2 regions of the Enterobacter sp. ECC-219 genome follow, and region 2 is predicted to be linked to the other one. Evidence: predicted binding sites of a transcription regulator. Region 2 holds the regulator's gene; the other holds the start of a gene.
The links. Region 2 encodes LexA, which represses DNA repair genes until DNA is damaged. Its sites were predicted from a motif close to TNCTGTATGTACATACAGNA; they were not measured.
Positions count from the first base shown of each region.

Region 1: a site for LexA is predicted at 2,232-2,251, ahead of V1603_RS10790 (DNA translocase FtsK 4TM domain-containing protein). Genes of this name have one in related genera too.

Region 1 covers NZ_CP143680.1:2,294,940-2,301,679, forward strand. Annotated here, with positions in the region: gene cydD (cysteine/glutathione ABC transporter permease/ATP-binding protein CydD) at 1-71, opposite strand, end outside; gene trxB (thioredoxin-disulfide reductase) at 186-1,154, opposite strand; gene lrp (leucine-responsive transcriptional regulator Lrp) at 1,699-2,193, shown strand; gene V1603_RS10790 (DNA translocase FtsK 4TM domain-containing protein) at 2,329-6,024, shown strand; gene lolA (outer membrane lipoprotein chaperone LolA) at 6,153-6,740, shown strand, end outside.
Region 2 covers NZ_CP143680.1:977,938-984,677, reverse strand. Annotated here, with positions in the region: gene traF (conjugal transfer protein TraF) at 1-808, opposite strand, end outside; gene V1603_RS04550 (cupin domain-containing protein) at 1,034-1,522, opposite strand; gene zur (zinc uptake transcriptional repressor Zur) at 1,638-2,150, shown strand; gene V1603_RS04540 (CsbD family protein) at 2,199-2,408, opposite strand; gene dinF (MATE family efflux transporter DinF) at 2,529-3,866, opposite strand; gene lexA (transcriptional repressor LexA) at 3,930-4,538, opposite strand; gene V1603_RS04525 (diacylglycerol kinase) at 4,647-5,015, opposite strand; gene plsB (glycerol-3-phosphate 1-O-acyltransferase PlsB) at 5,170-6,740, shown strand, end outside.

The DNA.
Region 1 (6,740 bases), 1.3 Mb from region 2:
AGCCAGCGGCGGGAAATAACGCTTTGCTGTTTCAGCCAGCGTGTTAACTCTTGTTGACGGGTTTTTTCCATTGCGTATTTTGCAGGTGACGTTATAAGAAATTAGACATCTGCATGTTACACGCGAGCAAAAATAAAGGCGACCTGTGGCCGCCTTTATTTACGTTTGTTACTGACTTGTAAAGATTATTTACCTTGTTCAGCCAGTCCATCGAGATAGCGTTCAGCGTCCAGCGCGGCCATACAGCCGGTGCCCGCAGAGGTGATCGCCTGACGGTAAATATGGTCCATCACGTCACCGGCAGCGAACACGCCCGGGATGCTTGTCTGGGTCGCGTTACCGTGGCTGCCGGACTGCACTTTGATGTACCCGTTTTCCAGCTCCAGCTGGCCTTCGAAGATCGCGGTATTCGGGCTGTGGCCGATAGCCACAAACAGACCCGCCACCTCCAGCGTTTCGACGTTATCGGTGTTCTGGGTATCACGAATGCGCAGACCCGCAACGCCCATCTGATCGCCCGTGACTTCTTCCAGGGTACGGTTGGTGTGCAGCACGATGTTGCCGCTCGCCACTTTATCCATCAGGCGCTTAATCAGGATCTTCTCGGCGCGGAAGGTGTCACGACGGTGGATCAGATGCACTTCAGAGGCAATGTTCGCCAGGTAAAGCGCTTCTTCCACCGCGGTGTTGCCGCCGCCGATAACCGCGACTTTCTGGTTACGATAGAAGAAACCGTCGCAGGTGGCGCAGGCAGAGACGCCGCGGCCTTTGAACGCTTCTTCAGACGGTAGGCCGAGGTAGCGGGCAGAGGCCCCGGTAGCGACGATCAGCGCGTCGCAGGTGTATTCGCCGCTGTCGCCCGTCAGGCGGAACGGACGGTTCTGCAGGTCAACCTTGTTGATGTGGTCGAACAGGATTTCGGTTTCGAACTTAGCAGCATGCTCGTGCATGCGTTCCATCAGCAGCGGCCCGGTCAGGTCGTTCGGGTCGCCCGGCCAGTTTTCCACTTCCGTGGTGGTGGTCAACTGACCGCCTTTTTCCATGCCAGTGATCAGTACCGGCTGCAGGTTTGCGCGTGCAGCATAGACCGCCGCGGTATATCCCGCAGGTCCAGAACCAAGGATTAGCAACTTACTGTGTTTGGTCGTGCCCATGAGATCCCCATTGTTGTTGGCAGGCAATGGGCTGGATTGTAGGGAATTTGTTGCCGTAAAAAAAGAGCGCTGGGATTTTGCTTTCGATATATGCAATAGCTGCGCCCGATGAATCTTGCGCCGTTACATCACGTTTTCTACTTAAAACCGCTCGTTTATAAGGCAGTAAAATGAGGATTAATACCCCCCCGTAATGAATATCCGGCATCTTGTACTAAAAAACGATGTTTTGCTTTGACAATCCCCTGCGCATTTGCGAAAACATTCAAGGAAGAAAAAAAACCGCGTTAACCGTATGCCGCATAGGCATGCACGTAAATGCCATTTTTACCGTGTCAGTGAAATCTACGCATGGCGTGGACAGACGCCATACGTGATGTCGGTGACAGCCTTCGGGCAGCGGTCTTCTTACCAACAGAACCCGAATCCGCATCGCGTCTAATACATAACCAGGCGATGTGATGACTAACGGGTACAGGCTCTGAACAGTGATGTGCACAGGGTCCAGGCAGGAGTAGGGAAGGAATACAGAGAGACAATAATAATGGTAGATAGCAAGAAGCGCCCTGGCAAAGATCTCGACCGTATCGATCGTAACATTCTTAATGAATTGCAAAAGGATGGGCGTATTTCCAACGTCGAGCTTTCAAAACGTGTGGGACTTTCCCCGACGCCGTGCCTTGAGCGTGTGCGCCGACTGGAAAGACAGGGTTTTATTCAGGGCTATACGGCTCTGCTGAACCCGCATTATCTGGATGCCTCACTTCTGGTATTTGTTGAGATTACTCTGAATCGTGGTGCGCCGGATGTGTTTGAGCAATTTAACGCCGCTGTACAAAAACTTGAAGAAATTCAAGAGTGTCATCTGGTGTCCGGTGATTTCGACTACCTGTTGAAAACCCGTGTGCCTGATATGTCCGCCTACCGTAAGCTGCTGGGGGAAACCCTGCTGCGTCTGCCAGGCGTGAACGACACCCGTACCTATGTGGTGATGGAAGAGGTCAAACAGAGCAATCGTCTGGTTATTAAGACGCGCTAACACGGAACAGGTGCAAAATCAGCGTAGTTTGATTACACTCCTGTTAATCCATACAGCAACAGTGCCGGGGAGCCCCGGCGCTGTTGTCCGTTTTAGCAAACAGGCAGGATATGCCTGATACCTGGAGAGCCTTTCTTGAGCCAGGAATACACTGAAGACAAAGAAGTCACACTATCGAAGCTAAGCAGCGGACGTCGTCTCCTCGAGGCTTTGCTGATCGTTATTGCCCTTTTTGCCGTCTGGCTGATGGCAGCCTTACTCAGTTTCAACCCTTCCGATCCCAGCTGGTCGCAAACCGCGTGGCATGAGCCTATCCATAATTTAGGCGGCGTACCCGGAGCCTGGCTTGCGGACACGCTCTTTTTCATTTTCGGTGTAATGGCCTACACCATTCCCGTCATTATTATTGGCGGATGCTGGTTTGCATGGCGTCATCGTCAGAACGATGATTACATCGATTATTTCGCGGTTTCCCTGCGCCTGATTGGCGCGCTGGCGCTGATCCTCACCTCCTGCGGGCTGGCGGCGATTAACGCCGATGATATCTGGTACTTCGCCTCCGGCGGGGTAATTGGCAGCCTGCTGAGCTCTGCGCTACAGCCAATGCTTCACAGTAGCGGCGGCACGCTGGCGCTGCTCTGCATCTGGGCGGCAGGGCTGACGCTGTTTACCGGCTGGTCATGGGTGAGCATTGCCGAGAAGATCGGCAGCTTTATTCTTACGATCCTGACCTTCGCCAGCAACCGTACCCGCCGCGACGACACGTGGGTCGATGAAGAAGAATATGAAGATGAGTACGAAGAGGAAGACGATGTTCCGGTGCAGCGTCGTGAATCTCGTCGTGCTCGTATTCTGCGCGGTGCCCTGGCGCGTCGCCAGCGCGTTGCTGAAAAATTTGCTAACCCGCTTGGACGTAAAACCGATGCGGCGCTCTTCTCCGGTAAGCGTATGGATGAAGATGAGCAGGTTGAGTACCGCGCAGCGGGTAGCGCAGTAGATCCTGATGATGTGCTTTTCTCCGGCAACCGTGCGATGCCGGGTGATTTCGATGAATACGATCCGCTGCTTAACGGGCATACCGTTACCGCGCCGGTTGCCGCAGCCGCAGCAGCAACGACCGCAGCACAGGCGTATGCCGCCCCTGTCGAAGCCGTGATGCCATCCGCGCCGGTTCCACCACCGGAATCCGCTATCCAGCAGCCTCAGGTTGCCTGGCAGACCGCACCGGGTGTCCACACGCCGGAGCCCGTTATCGCGCCTGAACCAGAGAGCTACATCCCTGTACAGCAGGAGCAGTGGCAGCAGCCTTATCAGCCGCCGCAACCTGAGTATGAACCGCAGCACTATGAGCAGCCTGCGGCCCAGCCTTATCAGGCGTACGCGCCTGAACCGGTTGAACCCGCGCAGCCTTATGTGGAGCCTCAGCCTGAACCTGAGGTGGTGGAAGAGGTGAAACCGTCTCGTCCGCCAATGTACTATTTTGAAGAAGTTGAAGAACGCCGGGCTCGTGAACGCGAACAGCTGGCGGCATGGTATCAGCCTGTGCCTGAACCGGTGCAGGAGCCGGTTACAAAGGCACCTTCAGTTTCGGTTCCGCCGGTCGACCCGACGCCTGCTGTTGCCCCCGTAGCGGAAAGCGTGAAGCAGGCTTCTGCGGCCTCAGCGGCGGCAGCACCGGTATTTAGCCTGGCAACGGGCGGTGCGCCGCGTCCGCAGGTGAAAGAGGGAATTGGTCCCCAACTGCCTCGCCCTAACCGCGTCCGCGTTCCAACCCGACGTGAGCTTGCCTCCTATGGTATCAAGCTGCCTTCCCAGCGGATGGCCGAAGAAAAAGCGCGTGAGACGGACTATGAAGATGATGCCGATGAAATGCAGCAGGACGAACTGGCCCGCCAGTTCGCCGCGCAGCAGAATCAGCGCTACGGTGAAGCCTATCAGCACGATGAACCGATGCTGGAAGACGAAGATGACGCGGCTGAAGCCGAATTAGCGCGTCAGTTTGCGGCAACCCAGCAGCAACGTTACTCCGGTGAACAGCCTGCTGGCGCGAACCCGTTCTCATTATCGGATTTCGAGTTCTCACCAATGAAAGATCTGGTGGATGATGGCCCGAGCGAGCCTCTGTTCACCCCGAGCGTGATGCCTGAAGCAGAGCCTGTGCGCCAGCAGCCGGCGCCGCAGGCACAGACATACGCGCAGCCGCAGCAACCTGTTCAGCAGCCGTATGCGCAACCGCAGCAGCCGCAACAACAGCCGCCGCAGTTCCAGCAGCCAGCGCCACAGCCTCAGGAGAGCCTGATTCACCCGCTGCTGATGCGTAACGGTGACAGCCGTCCGCTGCAGCGTCCGAGCACGCCGCTGCCGTCGCTGGATCTGCTGACGCCGCCGCCGGCTGAAGTCGAGCCGGTTGATACGTTTGCTCTGGAGCAGATGGCCCGTCTGGTGGAAGCCCGTCTGGCAGACTTCCGCATCAAGGCGGACGTGGTGAATTACTCACCGGGCCCGGTTATTACCCGTTTCGAACTTAACCTGGCGCCGGGCGTCAAAGCCGCGCGCATTTCTAACCTGTCCCGCGATCTGGCGCGTTCTCTGTCGACCGTTGCGGTACGTGTGGTGGAAGTGATTCCGGGTAAACCGTACGTTGGCCTTGAGCTGCCGAACAAGAAACGTCAGACCGTTTACCTGCGCGAAGTGCTGGATAACACCAAGTTCCGCGATAACCCATCCCCGCTGACCGTAGTGTTGGGTAAAGATATCGCCGGCGACCCGGTGGTGGCTGACCTCGCGAAAATGCCTCACCTGCTGGTAGCGGGTACCACCGGTTCCGGTAAGTCCGTCGGCGTGAACGCCATGATCCTCAGCATGCTCTACAAAGCGCAGCCGGAAGATGTGCGTTTCATCATGATCGACCCGAAAATGCTCGAACTGTCGGTCTACGAAGGCATTCCGCATCTGCTGACGGAAGTGGTCACCGACATGAAAGACGCCGCCAACGCCCTGCGCTGGAGCGTCAACGAGATGGAGCGCCGCTACAAGCTGATGTCTGCGCTGGGCGTGCGTAACCTGGCCGGCTATAACGAGAAAATCGCCGAGGCGGCGCGCATGGGCCGTCCAATCCCGGATCCTTACTGGAAACCGGGTGACAGTATGGATGCACAGCATCCGGTGCTGGAGAAACTGCCTTATATCGTCGTGCTGGTGGATGAATTCGCCGACCTGATGATGACCGTCGGTAAGAAAGTGGAAGAGCTGATCGCGCGTCTGGCACAGAAAGCGCGTGCGGCAGGTATTCACCTGGTGCTGGCGACCCAGCGTCCGTCCGTGGATGTTATCACCGGCCTGATTAAGGCGAACATACCGACTCGTATCGCGTTTACCGTTTCGAGCAAAATTGACTCCCGTACCATTCTCGACCAGGGCGGCGCTGAGTCTCTGCTGGGAATGGGGGACATGCTGTACTCCGGCCCGAACTCCACCTCACCGGTGCGCGTACACGGTGCGTTCGTTCGCGACCAGGAAGTACACGCGGTGGTGCAGGACTGGAAAGCGCGCGGACGTCCGCAGTACGTTGACGGTATTACCTCCGACAGCGAAAGCGAAGGTGGCGGCGGTGGCTTTGACGGCGGTGAAGAGCTGGATCCGTTATTCGATCAGGCGGTTAACTTCGTCACTGAAAAACGTAAAGCCTCCATCTCTGGCGTGCAGCGTCAGTTCCGCATCGGCTATAACCGCGCGGCACGTATCATCGAGCAGATGGAAGCGCAGGGCATCGTGAGCGAGCAGGGGCACAACGGTAACCGTGAGGTGCTGGCTCCGCCGCCGTTTGATTAACCCTCAACATTTGCAAAGAAGGGTAAATCAGCAAAAATTAAGCATTTTCTTCTGTCGCCTGCCTGCGGGCAGGTCCAGAATAGATGACGGAACCCCCATTTCGGGAAGACGTATTTTAAGGAATAACAATGAAAAAAATCGCCATCGCCTGTGCATTACTCACCAGTTTTGTTGCCAGCAGCGTCTGGGCTGATGCAGCCAGCGACCTTAAAAGCCGACTGGACAAAGTCAGCAGCTTCCACGCCAGCTTCACGCAAAAAGTGACAGACGGCAGCGGCAACGCGGTGCAGGAAGGACAGGGGGATTTGTGGGTGAAACGCCCTAATCTGTTTAACTGGCATATGACCCAGCCTGATGAAAGTATTCTGGTGTCAGATGGTAAAACCCTGTGGTTCTTCAACCCGTTCGTTGAGCAGGCTACGGCGACCTGGCTGAAGGACGCGACCAGCAACACGCCGTTTATGCTGATTGCCCGCAACCAGGCCAGCGACTGGCAGCAGTACAATATTAAACAGAAGGGTGACGAATTTGTCCTGACGCCGAAAGGCAGCAACGGCAACCTGAAGCAGTTCACCATCAACGTAAGCACCAACGGTACCATTAACCAGTTCGGCGCGGTTGAGCAAGACGATCAGCGCAGCAGCTACCAGCTTAAATCTCAGCAGAACGGCGCCGTTGACGCATCGAAATTCACCTTTACCCCGCCGCAGGGCGTA
Region 2 (6,740 bases):
CAATACCGGCATCGACGTTAAAGCCGGTATCGTCTGTACGGTAGCGGCTGTCGTTCCACTTATTACTGTCGTAATCGTAGATTGAGGTGGTGTAGTTATAGATCCAGGTTTTTTGCAGTTTTGGCGTCACGCCCACGGAAACCGGAACACCGCCAAGGTCAAACTGGCGGGCAACGGCAACGCCATAGTCAGACACAATCGCCGCCCGACCGGACGCCGTTGAGTTGAGGTTTTTAGTGATCTGATCCGTGCCGTTCAGCGCAGCGTCCAGGGCAACACCGGCAGCCACCACATTGCTTCTTTGAATACTGCGCAGATAATCAATATCCTGCTGATCGATAGACGAACTGACCCGACCATGGGCATAGCCTTTCGCCATAAAGGCCACGGAAAGCACATCGTTAGGGATACTCACGGCAAGCCCTGCCCCTGCCGTCGCGCGTGCGGTTTTACCCTTGAGATAGTCCAGTTCATCGGCCAGATCTTTGGCCGCGCCCTGGAACTGATTAATCGAGCCTAGCGGATTGGTGATGACCTGAATTGGCGTAAGGTTATCAACCACATCTTTATAATGATTGATTTTGTCGTTGATGGTATCAATTTCATCCTGAAGATTGTCTTCATCCGTCACCTGCACCCCAACGGACGGCAAAATGACCGTCACATCATCGTCCGGTTTTGCCTTTGCAAGCAGTGCGGGGTTGATTAATGCCCCGCTGCCATAACTGCCCGAAGCAACGCCGGTCCCCCCCATCGCGTCGCTACGTGATTCTGTCCAGGTATTGGCTGCTCCCGCCTGATTTGCCATAAACAAGGAGACAGCGATGCTAACCACCGAAAATTTAAAATGTTTTTTCACAGTATGCCCGTCTTATAGTCTGTTATGAAATAACCCCTGTCTGTTATCCCCCAAACAGGCGCGAACTATTGCTGTGAATAAAGATAAAAAGACCCGCTAATTCACTCCCTAAGTAAAACTCCCTTACGGCCTGTTGTAATTTGTGACGGCCCTCAATATTTATAGAAGAGGAAATTATTTTTTCACAGGTTTTCCATCATGTGGGCCAAAAAATTGAGGGGGATGATCTACCCAGCGGTCCTCTCGCGTGGCGGCATAGACCGGGTTGAGCGGATAGTAGATGCGGTTTTGCTTCTTGTTGGCCTCACCCACCACCAGTAACCGAACCTCTTCGTCCGTATTGTTGATAAAGGTGTGGCACACGCCCGTTCCGGCGGGAAAGCCCACGCTGTCACCGGGTTCAAGCTTCCACAAATAGCCATTAATCCAGGCTTCGGGATAGCCCTCAAGCACGTAGATAAACTCTTCTTCGTCACTTTCCGCATGGGGATAGGACGTCCGACGTCCTGGCGGTAAACGCTCATGATGGATGCCTATGCGCCTGAGGCCCAGGCTGCGAGCCAGCGGTGCACCGATGGAAAAAAGCTCGTTACTGTCGGGGTAGGTGGCGTCATCTGGTCCTTCTACCTCGCGCCAGTGCGTAATACAGTCTGGTTTTTTCATGGTTACATTCCCGGTTTGCGATGCGCCAGGTATAGCACAGCCTGGCGGATATCGGTGTTTTTGCCATAACATGGTAAAGTGAGGGTTTTACATCCCAGAACATCCGAGGTGCTAAATGGATAAGTCCACAAAAGAGCTGTTAGCGCAGGCCGAAAAGCTGTGCGCGCAACGCAATGTGCGCCTGACCCCTCAGCGCCTTGAAGTCTTGCGCCTGATGAGCCTGCAACAGGGGGCAATCAGCGCCTACGATCTGCTCGACCTGCTCCGTGAAAGCGAGCCGCAGGCTAAACCGCCCACGGTGTATCGCGCGCTGGATTTCCTGCTGGAACAAGGGTTTGTGCATAAAGTCGAATCCACAAACAGCTATGTGCTGTGCCATCTTTTCGATCAGCCAACCCACACATCGGCGATGTTTATTTGCGACCGTTGCGGCGTGGTAAAAGAAGAAGGCGCAGAGGGCGTAGAGGACATTATGCACACGCTGGCGGCAAGGATGGGTTTTGCCCTGCGTCATAACGTGATTGAAGCACACGGGTTGTGTTCAGCATGCGTAGAGGTGGAAGCCTGTCGGCATCAGGATGCATGTCAGCACGACCACTCAATTCTGGTGAAGAAAAAGCCGCGTTAACGGCAAAAGAAAAGGCGGCCTGAAGCCGCCTGTGTGGGTTATTCAGCGTTACCAACGATAGTCGTTACGGGTTTCCCAGTCTTTGACTTCGTTTTCCGCCTGATCTTTCGCGTAGCCGTAACGTTCCTGAATTTTACCGACAAGCTGATCGCGTTTACCTTCAATGACGGTCATATCGTCATCTGTCAGCTTACCCCACTGTTCTTTCGCTTTACCTTTGAACTGCTTCCAGTTGCCGCCGATTTCGTCTTTATTCATCATCGTGTCCTCTTAGTTAAGCGTCGGGTCGTAACGTCCGTTACGTTCTTTTCTGCTGGACGTGATAATTATTGTAGTTAAGGATTCGGCGGTTGGTTTCATATTCGGAATCTTTAACCGTCACGATATATCATGGCGGGAGGGAAGCCAGGTATTATTTTGCCAGTGACGGTGCCAGATAAAGGCAAGCGACAGGCCGCGCAGAGAGAGGAAGACCGCAAGCGCCAGCCACAAACCGTGATTACCCAGCCAGGGTAGCGTCAGCAGCGTCAGACCAAACCCCGCCGCCGCGACCGCCATACTGTTGCGCATTTCCGCCCCGCGCGTCGCGCCGATAAACATGCCGTCCAGCAGATAGCACCAGACACCTACTACCGGCAAAATAACCTGCCAGACGATGTAGCGGTCCGCCAGTTCGCGTAAAGCCGGTAACGAAGTGAGCAATGCAATAATGTCACGGCCAAAACAGGCGTAAATCAGTGCGAATGCCAGCGCGACCAGGCCCGACTGGCGGCAGGCCGCACGCCAGACATTCCGAAGCTGCCCACTTTCCCGCGCGCCGTACGCCTGCCCGGAATGCGCCTCAACGGCATAGGCGAAGCCGTCCAGCGCGTAGGCGGTGAACGTCAGCAATGTCATCAGGACTGCATTCACCGCAACGATTTCTGGCCCCAGTCGAGCCCCAAAGACCGTCAGAGCGCCGAAACAGATCTGAAGCAGCAGCGAACGCAGCATGATGTCACGGTTGAGCGCCAGCAGCCTGCGGATATTGCCGCGCCATGCTGTTTTGAGCAGCGCAAGGGAGATCCCGCGCATCGCCAGCACGCGCCAGACCATCCACAAGCCAATGAAAAAGGTCCCGTATTCTGCAATCGCCGTCGCCAGTGCCGCCCCGCGTACGTCCATATGCAGGCCCATCACCAGCCAGAGATCGAGCACAATGTTGAGAAGGTTTCCCGCGACCAGCAAAATCACTGGCGCACGGGCATATTGCACGCCCAGTAACCAACCCAGCAGAACCAGGTTTGCCAGCGAAGCGGGCGCGCTAAGCCAGCGAATTTCCAGGAAGCGACGCGCCTGCTCCAGTACCGCCTCGCTGCCGCCAACGACCTGGAGTGCAAGGTCGATCAGGGGCGTGCGTAGTAAAACAATCAACATTCCCGCCCCCAGCGCCAGGATCAGCGGCTGCACCAGCGCACGCGCCAGACGTAACGGGTCTTTCGCACCGTACGCCTGTGCCGTGAGCCCGGTAGTACTCATACGTAAAAAGAGCAGCAGCATAAACAGGAAGCTGGTTGCCGTCGCCCCAATCGCCACGCCGCCAAGATAAACAGGGGAATCGAGATGACCAATAACGGCCGTGTCGACCAGACCCAGCAAGGGCACGGTGATATTGGAGAAAATCATCGGCAGGGCAAGACGCCACAATGCCTTATCTGAAGCCGTCAGCAGTGACATGGGAAATACCGGGAATGGAAGACGAAGCAGGCTACAGCGAAAGCGTAGCCTGTCAGGAAGAGATTACAGCCATTCGCCGTTGCGAATCACGCCTACTGCCAGACCTTCAATAGAGAAGCTCTGTTCGCGGAGGTCGACCACAATCGGGGTGAACTCGTTGTTTTCAGGCAACAGCTGGACGGTGTTACCCTGTTTTTTCAGGCGCTTAACGGTCACTTCGTCATCAATGCGCGCAACCACCACCTGGCCGTTCCGCACATCCTGCGTTTTGTGAACGGCCAGCAGGTCGCCATCAAGAATGCCGATGTCTTTCATCGACATCCCGCTAACGCGCAGCAGGAAATCAGCGCTCGGCTTGAACATACCAGGATCGACCTGGTAGTGGCCTTCTATATGCTGTTGTGCCAGCAGCGGTTCACCTGCGGCAACGCGGCCTATCAGAGGAATGCCCGTCTCTTCTTCCACCAGCAGGCGGATACCGCGCGACGCGCCTGACACAATCTCAATTACACCCTTACGCGCCAGCGCTTTCAGGTGTTCCTCGGCAGCATTCGGAGAACGGAAGCCCAGACGCTGCGCGATTTCCGCACGCGTGGGTGGCATACCCGTCTGGCCGATATGATCCCGAATGAGATCAAACACCTCTTGCTGCCTGGTCGTTAATGCTTTCATTCCGCCCCCTGGGTGTATATACAGTTATGCTGTGAGTATATACAGTCAAAGGCGATTTTGGAACCAAAAACTGCACAAAAAACCAGGGACTTAATTATTCCTCGAGGCTCATCGGAAATGTGACCAAAGCAGCGTGACCCAGGTAATGGCTGCAGTGATAATTGCCAGCAGCACAGCGGCAGAGCCCATATCTTTCGCCCGGCCAGAAAGCTCGTGGAAATCTGAGCCGATCCGGTCAACAACGGCCTCAATAGCGCTATTGAGAATTTCCACTATCATCACCAGAAGTACGGAACCGATGAGAAGCACGCGGGTAATAGCATCTACATCAAGGAAACAGGCGATGATAACCGCGACGATAGCGGCGACACCTTCCTGGCGAAAAGCAGCTTCATTAACCCACGCGGCACGGAAACCTTTCCATGAATAGCCAGCGGCTTTGATGATACGCGTTAACCCAGTGGTATTATTGGCCATTAAAAGAACCTTTTTTAAAAAAGAGCGTCAGTAACAGGAGCAGCAGCGCGTTTCGCTGCCGCCTGAAGTATGACGGGTAACAACAGAAATTTTGCGCGCTTTCTGTTATCCTTGCGCCGCAATTGCATTATTAACCAGAGGCTTTACATCGTTTATGTCCGGCTGGCCACGAATTTACTACAAATTACTTAATTTACCATTAAGCATCCTGGTAAAAAGCAAGTCTATCCCAGCAGAACCCGCGCTGGAACTGGGGCTCGATACGTCGCGCCCTATTATGTACGTTTTGCCTTATAACTCGAAGGCAGACCTGCTGACGCTTCGCGCCCAGTGTCTGGCGCATGATTTACCCGACCCGCTTGAACCGCTGGAAGTTGACGGCACTTTGCTGCCGCGCTACGTGTTCATCCACGGCGGGCCGCGCGTGTTTACCTATTACACGCCGAAAGAAGAGTCCATCAAGCTGTTCCACGACTATCTCGACCTGCACCGCAGCAATCCTGACCTGGATGTGCAGATGGTGCCGGTATCGGTAATGTTTGGTCGCCGCCCGGGCCGCGAAAAAGGTGAAGAGAACCCACCGCTGCGCATGCTTAACGGCATTCAGAAGTTCTTCGCGGTCTCCTGGCTGGGACGCGACAGCTTTGTGCGATTCTCCCCTTCCGTCTCCCTTCGCCGGATGGCGGACGAGCACGGCACTGACAAGATCATCGCGCAAAAACTGGCGCGCGTGGCGCGTATGCACTTCGCCCGTCAGCGCCTGGCTGCTGTAGGGCCGCGCCTCCCGGCGCGTCAGGACCTGTTCAACAAGCTGCTGGCCTCTAAAGCGATTGCCCGCGCCGTTGAAGACGAAGCGCGCAGCAAGAAAATTTCGCATGAGAAAGCCCAGCAGAACGCCATTGCGCTGATGGAGGAGATCGCAGCGAACTTCTCTTACGAGATGATTCGCCTGTCCGATCGTATTCTCGGCTTTACCTGGAACCGCCTGTATCAGGGCATCAACGTTCATAACGCCGAACGTGTGCGGCAGTTGGCGCACGATGGCCATGAGATTGTCTATGTCCCCTGCCACCGCAGCCACATGGACTATCTGCTTCTCTCCTACGTGCTCTATCACCAGGGGCTGGTACCGCCGCACATTGCCGCTGGTATTAACCTGAACTTCTGGCCAGCAGGCCCGATTTTCCGCCGTCTGGGTGCGTTCTTTATTCGTCGTACCTTCAAGGGCAACAAGCTCTACTCCACCGTGTTCCGCGAGTATCTCGGCGAGCTGTTCAGCCGCGGCTATTCAGTGGAGTACTTCGTGGAGGGCGGTCGTTCCCGTACCGGTCGCCTGCTCGATCCGAAGACCGGCACGCTCTCGATGACCATTCAGGCGATGCTGCGCGGAGGAACCCGTCCGATCACGCTGGTGCCAATTTACATTGGCTATGAGCACGTGATGGAAGTGGGCACGTACGCCAAAGAGCTGCGTGGTGCGACCAAAGAGAAAGAGAGCCTGCCGCAGATGCTGCGCGGCCTGAGCAAGTTACGCAATCTGGGTCAGGGCTACGTAAACTTTGGCGAACCGATGCCGCTGATGACGTATCTGAACCATCATGTTCCGGAGTGGCGCGAGTCTATCGATCCTATTGAAGCGGTTCGTCCGGCCTGGCTGACGCCAACGGTGAACGGTATCGCGTCCGAGCTGATGGTGCGGATTAACAACGCCGGTGCAGCCAATGC